Regions from separate parts of the Mesobacillus sp. AQ2 genome, predicted to be linked through region 1. Evidence: predicted binding sites of a transcription regulator. Region 1 holds the regulator's gene; the other holds the start of a gene.
The links. Region 1 encodes CtsR, which represses protease genes until heat stress. Its sites were predicted from a motif close to ATGGTCAATAAAGGTCAAACA; they were not measured.
Positions count from the first base shown of each region.

Region 1 (7,643 bases):
TGAGGGAAAGGTGAAAAGCACCCCGGAAGGGGAGTGAAAGAGATCCTGAAACCGTGTGCCTACAAGTAGTCAGAGCCCGTTCATGGGTGATGGCGTGCCTTTTGTAGAATGAACCGGCGAGTTACGATTACATGCAAGGTTAAGTTGAGAAGACGGAGCCGCAGCGAAAGCGAGTCTGAATAGGGCGAATGAGTATGTGGTCGTAGACCCGAAACCAGGTGATCTACCCATGTCCAGGGTGAAGGTTGGGTAACACCAACTGGAGGCCCGAACCCACGCACGTTGAAAAGTGCGGGGATGAGGTGTGGGTAGCGGAGAAATTCCAATCGAACTTGGAGATAGCTGGTTCTCTCCGAAATAGCTTTAGGGCTAGCCTCACGTTGTAAGAGTCTTGGAGGTAGAGCACTGTTTGGACTAGGGGCCCTCATCGGGTTACCGAATTCAGACAAACTCCGAATGCCAAAGACTTATCCGTGGGAGTCAGACTGCGAGTGATAAGATCCGTAGTCAAAAGGGAAACAGCCCAGACCACCAGCTAAGGTCCCAAAGTATACGTTAAGTGGAAAAGGATGTGGAGTTGCTTAGACAACCAGGATGTTGGCTTAGAAGCAGCCACCATTTAAAGAGTGCGTAATAGCTCACTGGTCGAGTGACTCTGCGCCGAAAATGTACCGGGGCTAAACGTATCACCGAAGCTGTGGATTGACATCTTAGATGTCAGTGGTAGGAGAGCGTTCTAAGGGCGTTGAAGTCAGACCGTAAGGACTGGTGGAGCGCTTAGAAGTGAGAATGCCGGTATGAGTAGCGAAAGATGGGTGAGAATCCCATCCACCGAATGCCTAAGGTTTCCTGAGGAAGGCTCGTCCTCTCAGGGTTAGTCGGGACCTAAGCCGAGGCCGAAAGGCGTAGGCGATGGACAACAGGTTGATATTCCTGTACCACCTCTTTATCGTTTGAGCGACGGGGGGACGCAGGAGGATAGGGTAAGCGCGCTGTTGGATATGCGCGTCTAAGCAGTTAGGCTGCAAGTGAGGCAAATCCCGCTTGCGTGAAGGCTGAGCTGTGACAGCGAGGGAAATATAGTACCGAAGTTCCTGATTCCACACTGCCAAGAAAAGCCTCTAGCGAGATAAATGGTGCCCGTACCGCAAACCGACACAGGTAGGCGAGGAGAGAATCCTAAGGTGAGCGAGAGAACTCTCGTTAAGGAACTCGGCAAAATGACCCCGTAACTTCGGGAGAAGGGGTGCTCATTTGGGTGAATAGCCCGGATGAGCCGCAGTGAATAGGCCCAGGCGACTGTTTAGCAAAAACACAGGTCTCTGCGAAGCCGCAAGGCGAAGTATAGGGGCTGACGCCTGCCCGGTGCTGGAAGGTTAAGAGGAGGGGTTAGCTCACGCGAAGCTCTGAATCGAAGCCCCAGTAAACGGCGGCCGTAACTATAACGGTCCTAAGGTAGCGAAATTCCTTGTCGGGTAAGTTCCGACCCGCACGAAAGGCGTAACGATCTGGGCACTGTCTCAACGAGAGACTCGGTGAAATTATAGTACCTGTGAAGATGCAGGTTACCCGCGACAGGACGGAAAGACCCCGTGGAGCTTTACTGTAGCCTGATATTGAATTTTGGTACAGCTTGTACAGGATAGGTAGGAGCCTGAGAAACCGGAGCGCCAGCTTCGGTGGAGGCGTCGGTGGGATACTACCCTGGCTGTATTGAAATTCTAACCCGCGCCCCTGATCGGGGCGGGAGACAGTGTCAGGTGGGCAGTTTGACTGGGGCGGTCGCCTCCTAAAGAGTAACGGAGGCGCCCAAAGGTTCCCTCAGAATGGTTGGAAATCATTCGCAGAGTGTAAAGGCACAAGGGAGCTTGACTGCGAGACCTACAAGTCGAGCAGGGACGAAAGTCGGGCTTAGTGATCCGGTGGTTCCGCATGGAAGGGCCATCGCTCAACGGATAAAAGCTACCCCGGGGATAACAGGCTTATCTCCCCCAAGAGTCCACATCGACGGGGAGGTTTGGCACCTCGATGTCGGCTCATCGCATCCTGGGGCTGTAGTCGGTCCCAAGGGTTGGGCTGTTCGCCCATTAAAGCGGTACGCGAGCTGGGTTCAGAACGTCGTGAGACAGTTCGGTCCCTATCCGTCGTGGGCGCAGGAAATTTGAGAGGAGCTGTCCTTAGTACGAGAGGACCGGGATGGACGCACCGCTGGTGTACCAGTTGTCTTGCCAAAGGCATCGCTGGGTAGCTATGTGCGGACGGGATAAGTGCTGAAAGCATCTAAGCATGAAGCCCCCCTCAAGATGAGATTTCCCATAGCGCAAGCTAGTAAGAACCCTGAAAGATGATCAGGTTGATAGGTCAGAGGTGGAAGCGCGGTGACGTGTGGAGCTGACTGATACTAATCGTTCGAGGACTTAACCAAATACGAAAAGCGTAGGCGACTGTACAGCCTCGACAAGCGCTGGAGGGCCAGCAGTTGAAGTCGTTCTTTGACTTCGGCGGATGGACCGAAGCGACTCGAGAGGCTAGGAGCCGGAGCTGGACAATGATCATTCGATTCTCTTGATTTCTTCTTACACATTATCTAGTTTTGAGGGTACAAAGTTTTTTGCGGTAGCAAAATAACTAAAACCTCAAACCAAATAGTCTGGTGGCGATGGCGAGAAGGTCACACCCGTTCCCATACCGAACACGGAAGTTAAGCTTCTCAGCGCCGATGGTAGTTGGGGGTTTCCCCCTGTGAGAGTAGGACGCCGCCGGGCACACGAAAGAACAGCTGAATGGCTGTTCTTTTTTTGTGTTTTGATCAAATTTTCATGAGAAGCAGAATTTTTCCGTTTAGCCAGGTTGGTTGATATCTTTGTCAAAGTGGTCGATATATCTCTGGATTTGGTCGATATATTTGTAAATCCGCCGATAATTTCGAAAATGTGGTCGATAAAATCAAAAAATCGCCAATAAAATTCTGAATGGATCCTCGTAAAAGAACTCTTAGGTACACTTTTACCGTAAAAACTACTCATTTGGCAAACATTTTCAAACAAAAACGCCTAGCTTGATATGAAATAACCCTAGAATCAGCACCAAATCCTCTTTTTCCCACAAGCAAATACCACCCTCCAGTTATCTCACGGATAGAGTCACTATTGATTCCGCCTGCCCATATAATGTTACGAAAAATCTCATTTCCTTTTCTCATTACAAGTTTCCGCCCCCTCTGAAATGGGTATAATAACCAACACACCCCTCATTGGCATGTTTTGGCATACATAATTTTGGCGAAAATAATACAAGATGCATTGATTGCAACAAAAAATATTTTTTTGTATAATTAATGTCAAATATAGTCAAAGTCAGATTGGGGGAGGTTTAGTGAGGAATATATCGGACATCATTGAGAATTACCTTAAGCAGGTTTTGGAAATGAGCGATAAAGACATTTTGGAAATCAAACGAAGTGAAATCGCCGATAAATTTCAATGCGTGCCGTCCCAGATCAATTATGTTATCAATACAAGATTCACGATTGAAAGAGGCTATCTTGTTGAGAGCAAACGGGGTGGCGGCGGCTATATCCGGATCATCAAAGTCCAGGCTTATGATCATGCACACTTGATTGATGATTTACTGTCTTTGATTCGGACGAGAATTTCGCAAAGCAGTGCTGAAGATGTCATCTACCGGCTTGTTGAGGAAGATGTAGTCACAGACCGTGAAGCAAAAATCATGCTGAGTGTACTCGACAGGTCTGTCCTGTATATCGAGCTGCCGCAGCGGGATGAGCTGAGAGCGAGAATGTTGAAGGCGATGCTGATGGCATTGAAGTATAAATAATACCAAAGCAGACAAAGAGGTGAGGGCATTGATTTGCCAACAGTGCAATCAAAGGCCGGCAACGCTGCACTTCACGAATTACTCAAATGGGGAAAAGTCGGAACTGCACTTGTGCGAAAAGTGTGCACAGGAAAAAGGTGACTTGTTCATGATGAGCAATGGCCCTGCTTTTTCGATCAATAGTTTGCTGGCCGGTTTATTGAATATGGAGCCTGCTTTTGAACAAAAAAAGGAAGCTTTTGAGACTGAGCAAGTTGCTCAGTGCCCTCAGTGCTCGATGACATTTCCGCAGTTTGTAAAAGTAGGCCGGTTTGGCTGTGCGACCTGCTATGATGCTTTTCGGGAGCAATTGACGCCAATTGTCAGGAGACTCCATAGCGGAAATTCCATGCACAATGGAAAAATACCGAAAAGGATCGGCGGTGACCTTCATTTAAGGAAGACAATCGATCATCTTAAGCAGACCCTAAAGCACCAAATTTCTGAGGAAGAATTTGAGCAAGCTGCCGGGACGAGGGACCAGATAAGGGAACTCGAAAGGAAATTGTCAGCAGGTCAAGAGGGAGGGGAGTAGCCTTGTCATTGGAGAAGTTCATCAATCAGGCTGTCAGCTCCTGGATGAGTGATGATGGTCCTGATTCAGATATTGTCCTAAGCTCTCGCATCCGTTTTGCAAGAAATCTTGATGAATATAACTTTCCCACCTTGTTCACCGATGGAGAGGCAGAGGCGGTCATCGGCACGATCATGGAGCGTGCCAGCCAAACTTCTGCAGCTGGCTTTGGACAGCTGGAAATGATCAAAATGGATGAGATACCACCTATGAAGAAACGGGTTTTGGTCGAGAAGCATTTAATCAGCCCGCATTTAGCGGAAAACGCTGTTCATGGTGCAGTGCTCTTGTCGGGTAATGAAGAAATTAGCATCATGATCAATGAAGAGGATCATATAAGGATTCAATGTTTATTCCCGGGCTTCCAGTTAACTGAAGCTTTAAAGGCTGCCAATGAAATCGATGACTGGCTTGAAGAGTATGTGAACTATGCTTTTGATGAAAAATTTGGCTATCTGACCAGCTGCCCGACGAATGCAGGAACTGGCCTGAGGGCATCGGTGATGATGCACCTGCCGGGCCTCGTTCTGACTCAGCAAATGAACCGGATTGTCCCGGCGATTAACCAGCTGGGTTTGGTGGTAAGAGGTATTTACGGTGAGGGCAGTGAAGCACTGGGCAATATCTTTCAAATATCGAACCAGATCACGCTTGGAAAATCGGAAGATGATATCGTGGATGATTTGAAAAGTGTCGTCGGCCAGATAATATCTCAGGAAAGGTCGGCGCGGGAAGCATTAGCGAAGACTTCGAACATACAATTAGAAGACAGAGTGTTTCGCTCTTACGGGACGCTTGCCAACAGCAGGATCATCGAGACAAAGGAAGCTGCACGATGCCTGTCTGATTTAAGGCTTGGAATAGATATGGGTTATATAAAGAATATATCGAAATCAATTTTGAATGAATTAATGATTTTGACTCAGCCGGGTTTTTTGCAGCAATATGCGGGAGGGCCGTTAAGACCGAATGAGCGGGATATCCGCAGAGCTGCTTTAATAAGAGAACGACTGAAAATGGAAACAAAAGACGAGTCAGGAGGATGATCTTATGATGTTTGGACGATTTACAGAGAGAGCACAAAAAGTATTGGCACTCGCACAGGAAGAGGCAATCCGCCTTGGACATAACAATATCGGTACAGAACACATCTTACTTGGCCTTGTGCGTGAAGGTGAGGGCATAGCAGCTAAGGCGCTTTATGGTCTCGGCCTTGGCGCAGAGAAGATCCAGAAGGAAGTGGAAAATCTGATTGGCCGCGGCCAGGAAACATCCCAGACAATCCACTATACTCCTAGAGCCAAGAAGGTGATTGAACTTTCCATGGATGAAGCGAGAAAGCTTGGTCATTCCTATGTAGGCACAGAGCACATCCTTCTTGGCTTGATTCGTGAGGGAGAGGGCGTTGCAGCCAGGGTGTTGAACAATCTTGGTGTCAGTCTGAATAAAGCGCGCCAGCAGGTCCTTCAGCTGCTTGGCAGCAATGAAACGTCCGGCCATCAGGGAGGCGGTACGGCAAATGCCAATACTCCGACTCTTGATAGTCTGGCAAGGGATTTGACAGCCATCGCAAGGGAAGGCAGCCTTGATCCGGTCATCGGCCGAAGCAAGGAAATCCAGCGTGTCATTGAAGTGCTGAGCCGCCGGACAAAGAACAACCCTGTACTGATCGGGGAGCCGGGTGTCGGTAAAACGGCGATCGCTGAAGGCCTGGCACAGCAAATCGTCAATAATGAAGTGCCTGAAATCCTTCGTGACAAGCGTGTTATGACTCTTGATATGGGTACAGTTGTTGCGGGCACTAAATACCGCGGTGAATTTGAGGACCGTCTGAAAAAGGTCATGGATGAAATCCGCCAGGCCGGGAATATCATCCTTTTCATCGATGAGCTTCACACGTTGATCGGTGCCGGCGGAGCAGAGGGTGCGATCGATGCATCCAATATCCTGAAGCCATCACTTGCCCGCGGTGAGCTGCAATGTATCGGGGCGACGACATTGGATGAATACCGTAAATATATTGAAAAAGATGCTGCGCTGGAACGGCGCTTCCAGCCAATCACAGTGGATGAGCCAACTGCAGAGGAATCTGTCCAGATTTTAAAAGGGCTTCGTGACCGCTATGAAGCTCACCATAGAGTATCGATCACAGACGAGGCAATCGAAGCGGCGGTAAAACTGTCTGACCGTTATATTTCAGACCGTTTCCTTCCGGATAAAGCGATTGACCTGATTGATGAAGCAGGTTCAAAGGTCCGTCTTCGCTCTTATACAACTCCTCCAAACCTCAAGGAGCTTGAAGTGAAGCTTGAGGAAGTGCGCAAGGAAAAGGATGCTTCAGTCCAAAGCCAGGAGTTTGAAAAAGCGGCATCCTTACGGGATACAGAACAACGCCTGCGCGAGCAGCTTGAGAATACGAAGAAGACTTGGAAAGAAAAGCAAGGCAAGGAAAACAGTGAGGTTACAGTGGAAGACATCGCGAATGTTGTCTCCAGCTGGACGAATATCCCTGTTTCGAAGCTGGCACAAACTGAAACAGATAAGCTGTTGAATCTTGAGGAAATCCTACACTCACGCGTGATTGGACAGGATGAGGCAGTCAAGGCTGTATCAAAGGCTGTTAGACGTGCACGTGCAGGCTTGAAGGATCCTAAGCGCCCGATTGGTTCATTCATCTTCCTTGGGCCGACAGGTGTTGGTAAAACGGAATTGGCGAGGGCGCTTGCCGAGTCCATGTTTGGCGATGAGGATGCGATGATCCGCGTCGATATGTCCGAGTATATGGAGAAGCATTCAACATCTCGTCTGGTCGGTTCGCCTCCAGGCTATGTAGGATATGATGAAGGCGGCCAGCTGACTGAAAAGGTCCGCAGGAAGCCATATTCCGTCATCCTGCTTGATGAAATTGAAAAAGCACATCCAGATGTGTTCAATATTCTGCTGCAGGTCCTTGAGGATGGACGCTTGACAGATTCTAAAGGACGCACAGTCGATTTCCGCAATACGATCATGATCCTGACATCCAATGTCGGTGCTGAAGCATTGAAGCGCAATAAATATGTCGGTTTCAATATCCAGGATGGGGAACAGGATTACAAGGATATGAAGGGCAAAGTCATGGAGGAGCTGAAAAAAGCCTTCCGTCCGGAATTCCTGAACCGTATCGATGAAATTATCGTGTTCCATGCTCTTG
Region 1 covers NZ_CP126080.1:105,067-112,709, forward strand. The annotation lists rRNA gene QNH36_RS00545 (23S ribosomal RNA) at 1-2,425, shown strand, start outside; rRNA gene rrf (5S ribosomal RNA) at 2,650-2,765, shown strand; gene QNH36_RS00555 (hypothetical protein) at 3,023-3,202, opposite strand; gene QNH36_RS00560 (CtsR family transcriptional regulator) at 3,376-3,837, shown strand; gene mcsA (protein-arginine kinase activator protein McsA) at 3,866-4,411, shown strand; gene mcsB (protein-arginine kinase McsB) at 4,414-5,496, shown strand; gene clpC (ATP-dependent protease ATP-binding subunit ClpC) at 5,501-7,643, shown strand, end outside.

Region 2 (7,643 bases), 700 kb from region 1:
GCCGCGCGGAAAACTACGCGTCCAATACGTCCAAATCCGTTAATACCAACTTTTACTGCCATGAGTATTTCCTCCTTTGATTCCTATAAAAGGTGTTGTTTATATTAAGGTGTTACCCTTGTAACAATGTTTTAGCGGCTCCTTCATCCGTGACCAGGATGGTCGAGGAAGGCGCCTGTTTCATATAGGCCCTGATCGCCTTTGCCTTTGACTGTCCGCCGGCAACCGCGATGATATTGCCTATATTTGCGAGATCATCCAGCTGAAGGCCAATCGTCAGCACTTTGTGGACGATTTCACCCTCTTCATTGAAATAATAGCCAAAAGCCTCGCCGACTGCTTTTCCATCAAGGATTTTCTGCAAATCCTCAGGGCTGGTATTACGGCGTTCCGCCATTGTAATAGCGTCTCCAATACCATGTAAAACCATGCTCGCTGATTTAACCAAATTCCATACTTCATAAATCAGCGGTTCTTTGATGAAGGACTTGTAAACTTCGGTGCTGACTTGGTCCGGTACATAAAAGACCCGGTTGCGGGAATTCGTATTATCCGCCATGATCGCGCAAACCGTGTTTGCCTGATTCTTGACGTCCTCGCCGATTCCGCCCCTTGCCGGCACGAAAACTAAATCCTTTTCGCCAAAGTCGGGAGTAAGGCTTTCCGCCACAGCCGCCATAGTCGATCCTCCTGTTACCGCAATGACATCCTTGCTTTTTAGGAGCTCTTTCATACTATTGGCTGTCGCACGCCCCAGCTCGCTTTTCACCCATGGCGACTTGTCGCTGTCCCCCGGGACAACTATGACCCTTCGAATGCCCATGCGCTTTTCGAGCTGATGCTCTAATGTGTTTATACCCATTATGTCCCGCATTACTCTATCAAGACTTTCCAGTATATCTTTTCCCTCTTTGGTCAACGTCATTCCCGAAACCGACATCGAGATTAGATCCTGGTCTTTCAAAAACTCCACCTCGGAACGCAAAACCCGTTCAGTCAAATTCAGGCTGACCGAAAGATTTCTCCTGCCAACAGGCTGCATCACGTTTATGTATTGGAGGATGAGGTATCGTTTTTGCATAACTTGCAATAAATCGGGCAATATTCTTTTTTGAATATCAATGAGCGAAAAGTCCATGTTGATATTCTCCTTTATAAGTGATGGACGTTAAATGTCCCGCCAAGACATATTATGTCCCACTCGCGGTAAAAAAAATCACCCCTGCTACAGATTTCATTCTAACAGGAGTGAAAACCTTAATCAACCAATAAACTCAAGGTTTTTTCGTGAAAACGCTTCACTTATGAATTTTTTGTTAATAATCCCGTATTGAAGCTCCTCGCCGTCCAATTCGATGACCGGAATCATGATTCCATACTTCTCGACAAGCTCATCATCGAGGTCGATATTGATCTCTTCTATTGTAAAATTCCAGTTTTGCTGCAGTTCTTCTAGTATTTCCCGTGCAGTCTCACATAAATGGCAGCGCGGTCGGGAATAAAGTTTGACTGTTTTTTTCATTTCTGTCTCCTTTGACTGAGTGGAATCTTATTTAATCGCAAACATTTGGTTTTATTCGTAAATGCACGGGCTTTATTCGCAATAAAAGAAGTTTATTCGCAAATTACGGGGCTTTATTTGCAAAAAGGAAATACCATCCATATCACCAACAGGATTTCACCGTGAATTTGCTATACCCTAATCAAATCGTTTCCGTTTCGAAGAGGATGGAATCCCCAGCTGGTCACGGTATTTCGCGACGGTTCTCCGCGACACGACCATCCCTTCACGATCCTCGAGCATTTCAACAATAGCCTGGTCGGAAATCGGCTTTCTTTTATCTTCTTCCTTTATATAGTTCTCGATTGCCGCTTTTACAGTTTGCGATGAGGCCTGGTCGTTCTCGGTGGTGGCAACCCCACTTGTAAAAAACGATTTCAATTCATAGGTTCCGCATGGTGTCTGCATGTATTTTTCACGTACAGTCCGGCTGACGGTTGATTCGTGGATCTCCAGCTCATCCGCCACCTCCCTCATTGTCATCGGATTCAGGTGGGAAGGACCTTTCATGAAAAAGTCCGGCTGTTTTTCGATAATCTTTGCGGACACCTTCATCAGCGTTTCCTTGCGTTGTTCGAGGCTGCGGCGGATCCACTGATAATCCCCCTGCTTTTCCTGGATGAATTTATTGACTTCCTGATCCTTATGCTGTGATAGCTGCCGGAAATAGCCATCGTTAAAAGAGACTTTCGGAATCAAAGCATCATATATGCTTACAGAAAGTTCATCGCCTTCACGTTTCACCACTACATCCGGAACAATATAGGCTGCCTTTCCACGCTGGAAAGCTGCCCCTGGTTTCGGATTAAGCTTTTGGATCTCGTCATGGACCTTCTGGATATCCTTCAATTCTATATTCAGCATTTTCGAGAGTGCTTTCCACTTTTTTTCAGCAAAGAGAAGGAAGTGGTCCCGGATGATCGTGATCGCCAGCTGATTGGCTGATGTCCGCTTCTGCCTTGTCAGCTGGAGCAGCAGGCACTCCTGAAGGTCTCCTGCCGCAATACCGGCGGGATCCAATGATTGCAGCTTGAAATAGGCGGAATCAATGATTTCCTCATCCATAGCAAACCTTTTTGCAAGATCATTGCGATCCATTTTCAAGTAACCGTTTTCATCTATGTTTTCAATCAACACTGGTAATATCAGTTTTTCCTCTGGCGATGCTTTTAAGGAGTTTAGCTGGGCATGAAGATATTCTTCAAGCGTCTCACTCTCGCCAGAACCAATCTGTTCAATCAAATTTTTCTGGTCCCGTTCGAATGTCCTTTTTGTACCTTTTCTCTTACGATCCATATTCGAATCAAAATTAGTGATATTTTTAAAGTCTACTTGCAGCAGGGGATTTTCCATCGATTTAGCTTCAAGAAAAGCCGCAAGCTCCTGGGCTGAGTACTGCAAAAGCGCAATTGCCTGGGTCAGCTCCTGAGTCATCGCCAATTTTAACGTCTGTTTTTGAAACAATCCAGCTTTCAGATCCATCTAAATCACCCCTGCACTCATTTTACATGATAAACCGGGTTTGGTGTATGGAAAGAATTTGGCATGACAAGAAAACTCTCATGTTTCACCAGTGTCAATATAGCATTAACGAAAGGGATAAATATGTCAGGCGATTTTAATTTATTGTCTGAAATTTCAGTTGACTCAGCTATATTAATTATAAGATAATACTATTGAGTAATATATTTTAGAAGGTGTTATTAAATGAGTAAAAGAGGCAGGAAGAAAGGGGCTAGCGGTGAACAAAGCCGGGCTTTGCTGCTTACAATCGCTGCAGAAGAGTTTGCCCAAAAAGGTTATTACGAAACCAAAATCAGCACAATCGTTCAAAAGGCAGGCTTAACCCAGCCAACATTCTACCTTTACTTTAAAAGTAAAGAGGCAATTTTCAAGGAATTAATCGACTCGTTTCGCAAAAGGCTTTTTCATCTCACAAAAGAAAGTCGATTAGAACCCGGAGTTAATCCTGACTCCTTATCAACGACGATTAGTAAAGGCTTAACAGGAATCTTTACTTTCTTTATTGAGAATCGAGATTTAACACTAATTGGTTTCTATCATCCTCAAGAGTCTAAAGAATTGAAAAAACAGTTAGCGGTCCAGATAAGAGAAAACTTAATGTTTGAAGCTGAAAATGGTATTTTTCAGACTGAACTCGACATGGATTTGGTGTCAGATATTTTGATTGGCATTATCGAGCGCCTCACGATGACCAAATTATTTCCCGGAATAAAAACTCCTGAAGAACTTTCTTCTGAGATTGTTCAACTTCTTCTAAACGGAATGTTACCGAAAAGCGTCTGATCATTTTTCGCTATTGGAATTGACCCTTGCATCGCCATAATTACATCTCCTTGAATACCACTGGATTGGCGAACGCCAAAAATCACTGAATACCGTGGGAAAGATCAAATTGATTTGGAAAAGACCTAATTTGAGTGGAGGAGAATGAATCATGGAAAGAGAGTTAGAACAAGAGTGGTTGTACTTAATGATGCAGGCTAAACAAATGGGGATTCCTATAGAGGAGGTCCGGCAGTTTCTCCAGCAGGGTTCTTTAGAAGACGTCTCATACCAAAAATCTAAATCGGAGTTTTTACGGCCGAGTCCTTAAAACACATGCGATTTCGCATGTATCGTTAAAACAAAAATCCCTTTCCTCAGGGATTGTACCCATAGGGTTAGCAGCAGTTGAATGAATACCAAAACAAAAAAAGTTCCCACGCCTGTATAAAACTCATACAAACATAGGAACTCATTTTTTTGTAACGCCCTCGGCAGGAATCGAACCCACATCTCAAGAACCGGAATCTTACGTGCTATCCGTTGCACCACGAGGGCATGTTTGAAGTTAGCGTTACGCTTACCTATTATAGGATAAGTCTTCACGGTTTGCAAGAATGATTTTTTGCCAGCAGTGCAAGCCCTTTGTTTAAAAATGACAATCTTGGGTAAGATGGATACGGTACAGTAAATTGGAATATAAATATTGTCGAACAGTTTATGCAGGCTTTAAAAGCGATTCGTTTGACCTTTATTGACCATGCGTGTATCATTAAACTACATAGGTGTTCTGGCAAACGAACCAGTTTATGCCAGCCTGCAATCTGTCTATTTAAGGGCAGTCATTTGCTTTAAAAAGGGACTATAAAACCTATTTTAAAGCGGTGAAATGATTTTACGTTAAAGGAGGAAAACAAACATGAACTTGATTCCTACAGTTATTGAACAAACGAATCGGGGCGAAAGGGCATATGATATTTATTCCCGCCTTTTAAAGGATCGCATCATTATGCTGGGAAGCGGCATTGATGACAATGTTGCTAACTCAATCGTAGCCCAGCTGCTTTTCCTGGAAGCTGAAAATCCGGAAAAAGACATTTCCATCTACATCAATAGCCCGGGCGGCAGCATCACTGCCGGTATGGCAATCTACGATACTATGCAGTTCATCAAGCCGGATGTACAGACAATCTGCATCGGTATGGCTGCATCCATGGGTGCATTCCTTCTGGCTGCCGGAACAAAAGGCAAGCGTTATGCACTTCCAAACGCCGAAGTCATGATCCACCAGCCACTTGGCGGTGCACAGGGACAGGCGACTGAAATCGAAATCGCTGCGAAGCGTATCCTTTTCCTTCGTGAAAAGCTGAATGGCATCCTTTCCGAGCGTACTGGCCAGCCGCTTGAAGTCATCGCGAAAGATACTGACCGCGACAACTTCATGACAGCTGAGCGTGCGAAGGAATACGGTCTTGTCGACCAGATCATCAGTCGCAACGTATTGGAAGAAAAAAAGGATAAATAATCAAAACCAAAACTCGCTCTTTAAACGGAGCGAGTTTTTTATGGTTCTTTTCAGCTTAATTTTCGTTCTGGATGTATTCAGCCAATTTCGACACGGCTTCTTCTTCGTCATTTCCATCCGCGATCAGGTTCACTGATGCGCCGGCACTTACTGCAAGACTCATCAAGCCCATGATGCTTTTTGCGTTTACCTTTTTCCCATCCTTCTCTAGAAAAATATCGGATGAGAACCTGTTTGCTTCCTGCACGAATAATGCAGCGGGACGTGCTTGCAGCCCAGTTTTCAATTTGACTTCCACTTGTTTTTCAACCATTGCTTTTCCTCCTCTATCCCTATTTATTTATAGTTTGCCCGGCACGCAGTTTATCTGCTATCTCATCAATTTTTCGCAGCCGGTGATTGATTCCTGATTTGCTGATACTTCCCCCGCTGACCATTTCGCCCAGCTCTTTCAGGGTGACATCCTGGTAATCGACACGGAGCTGAGCAATCTCCCTCAGCTTATCCGGTAAAATTTGCAGGCCGACTGTATCCCGTATGTAGCGGATATTCTCTACCTGTCTTAGGGCAGCCCCAATTGTTTTATTCAAGTTAGCCGTTTCACAATTTACGAGACGGTTAACCGAATTTCTCATATCACGGACAATCCGGATATCCTCAAAACGCAGCAGCGCATTATGGGCGCCAACGATGTTCAAGAACTCAGTGATTTTTTCCGCTTCCTTCAAGTAGGTGATAAATCCTTTTTTCCGTTCCAGCGTTTTGCTGTTGAGTCCAAACGTGTTCATCAACTCACATAATGAATCATTATGCTCCTGATACATCGAGGCAATCTCAAGATGGTAGGAGGAAGTTTCCGGGTTATTTACCGAACCTCCTGCAAGGAAAGCTCCTCTTAAATAAGAACGCTTACAACATTTCTTTTTCACCAATTCAGGTGAAATTTCATAGTTAATTTCAAAGCCTTCTCCTAAAATCTTTAAATCCTCCAAAATTTCTCTGGCTGATTCCTTCAGGCGGACAATATAAACATTATTTTTTTTCAGCCGCATCTTCTTTCGCACCAAAAGCTCTACCTGTACCTGATAGCTTTTCTTGATCAGGGTATAGATCCGCCTGGCAATCGCGGCATTTTCAGTCTGTACGTCTACGATGAGTTTGCGATTAGAGAAGGAAAGGGAACCATTCATCCGGATCAAAGCGGACAGTTCCGCATTGGCGCAGCAGCCCTTCACGTCAATATTCGTGAGTTCTTTTTTTGTTTCCGAAGCGAACGACACCTCTTCACCCCCTGGTTATTTGGTGCTGGCGCCCTTGTTCACGCAAGCGCAGCAGTTGTCTTTTTTAAAATCTTCTTTTCTCGAGACAAACGCTTGCATCCTATATCTACGCGTTATACCTCTTTTTGGTTTCATCTATTATCATAGAATATAAAATTTCTGAAACTTTTTTTGTATCATGCCTGATGACATTGCCATCCAGCTCTGCGATTTCATCCTGTACGACCTCGACTCCTAAAGAATTCAGCCGGTCCAGATCAAAAACGACAGGCTGGGCAAGCTCTTCCTTATATCGCAGCTCGACATCAGGAGGGATGGTCTCACTGTTTACCAAAATCGTATCGATAAAAGCACAATCCATATGATCATAAATCGCTTTAATATGGTCACTTGCCGCAAAATCATGCGTCTCTCCCGCCTGGGTCATCAGGTTGCAGATATACACCTTGCGCGCCTTCGCTTTGCATACTTCCTTGCCAAGCCTTTTCACGAGCAGGTTTGGCAGGATGCTTGTATATAAGCTGCCTGGTCCGATGACAATCAAATCTGCTTCCCTGATCGCCTGGAGCGTCTCAGGCAATGGCTTTACGCCTTCAGGATTCAGGAAAACCCGCTTGATTCTTTTCCCTGAGTAAGGAATTTTCGATTCGCCCCTGACAATGCTGTTATCCTCCATCACCGCATTCAGCATGACACTCCTGTTTGCTGCCGGCAGGACTTTTCCGCGCACATTCAGCACCTTGCTCATCTCCTGGATTGCATGGACGAAATTGCCGGTAATCGACGTCATCGCCGCCAGGATCAGGTTGCCGAGTGAGTGGCCAGATAATTCATTGGATGTATTGAAGCGATGCTGGAACATTTCTTCAATCAGCGGCTCCACATCCGAAAGGGCAGCCAGGACATTCCTGATATCGCCTGGAGGGGGAATCTGCATATCTTCCCGCAGGCGGCCCGAACTTCCGCCATCATCAGCCACTGTGACAATCGC
Region 2 covers NZ_CP126080.1:4,205,312-4,212,954, forward strand. The annotation lists gene gap (type I glyceraldehyde-3-phosphate dehydrogenase) at 1-62, opposite strand, end outside; gene QNH36_RS21215 (sugar-binding transcriptional regulator) at 113-1,138, opposite strand; gene QNH36_RS21220 (glutaredoxin family protein) at 1,262-1,522, opposite strand; gene rpoN (RNA polymerase factor sigma-54) at 1,700-3,043, opposite strand; gene QNH36_RS21230 (TetR/AcrR family transcriptional regulator) at 3,269-3,868, shown strand; gene QNH36_RS21235 (anti-repressor SinI family protein) at 4,020-4,178, shown strand; tRNA gene QNH36_RS21240 (tRNA-Arg) at 4,334-4,405, opposite strand; gene clpP (ATP-dependent Clp endopeptidase proteolytic subunit ClpP) at 4,767-5,372, shown strand; gene QNH36_RS21250 (HPr family phosphocarrier protein) at 5,428-5,685, opposite strand; gene whiA (DNA-binding protein WhiA) at 5,705-6,652, opposite strand; gene QNH36_RS21260 (gluconeogenesis factor YvcK family protein) at 6,759-7,643, opposite strand, start outside.
Region 2: clpP (ATP-dependent Clp endopeptidase proteolytic subunit ClpP) is a predicted target of CtsR. The motif match lies at 4,589-4,609, and genes of this name have one in related genera.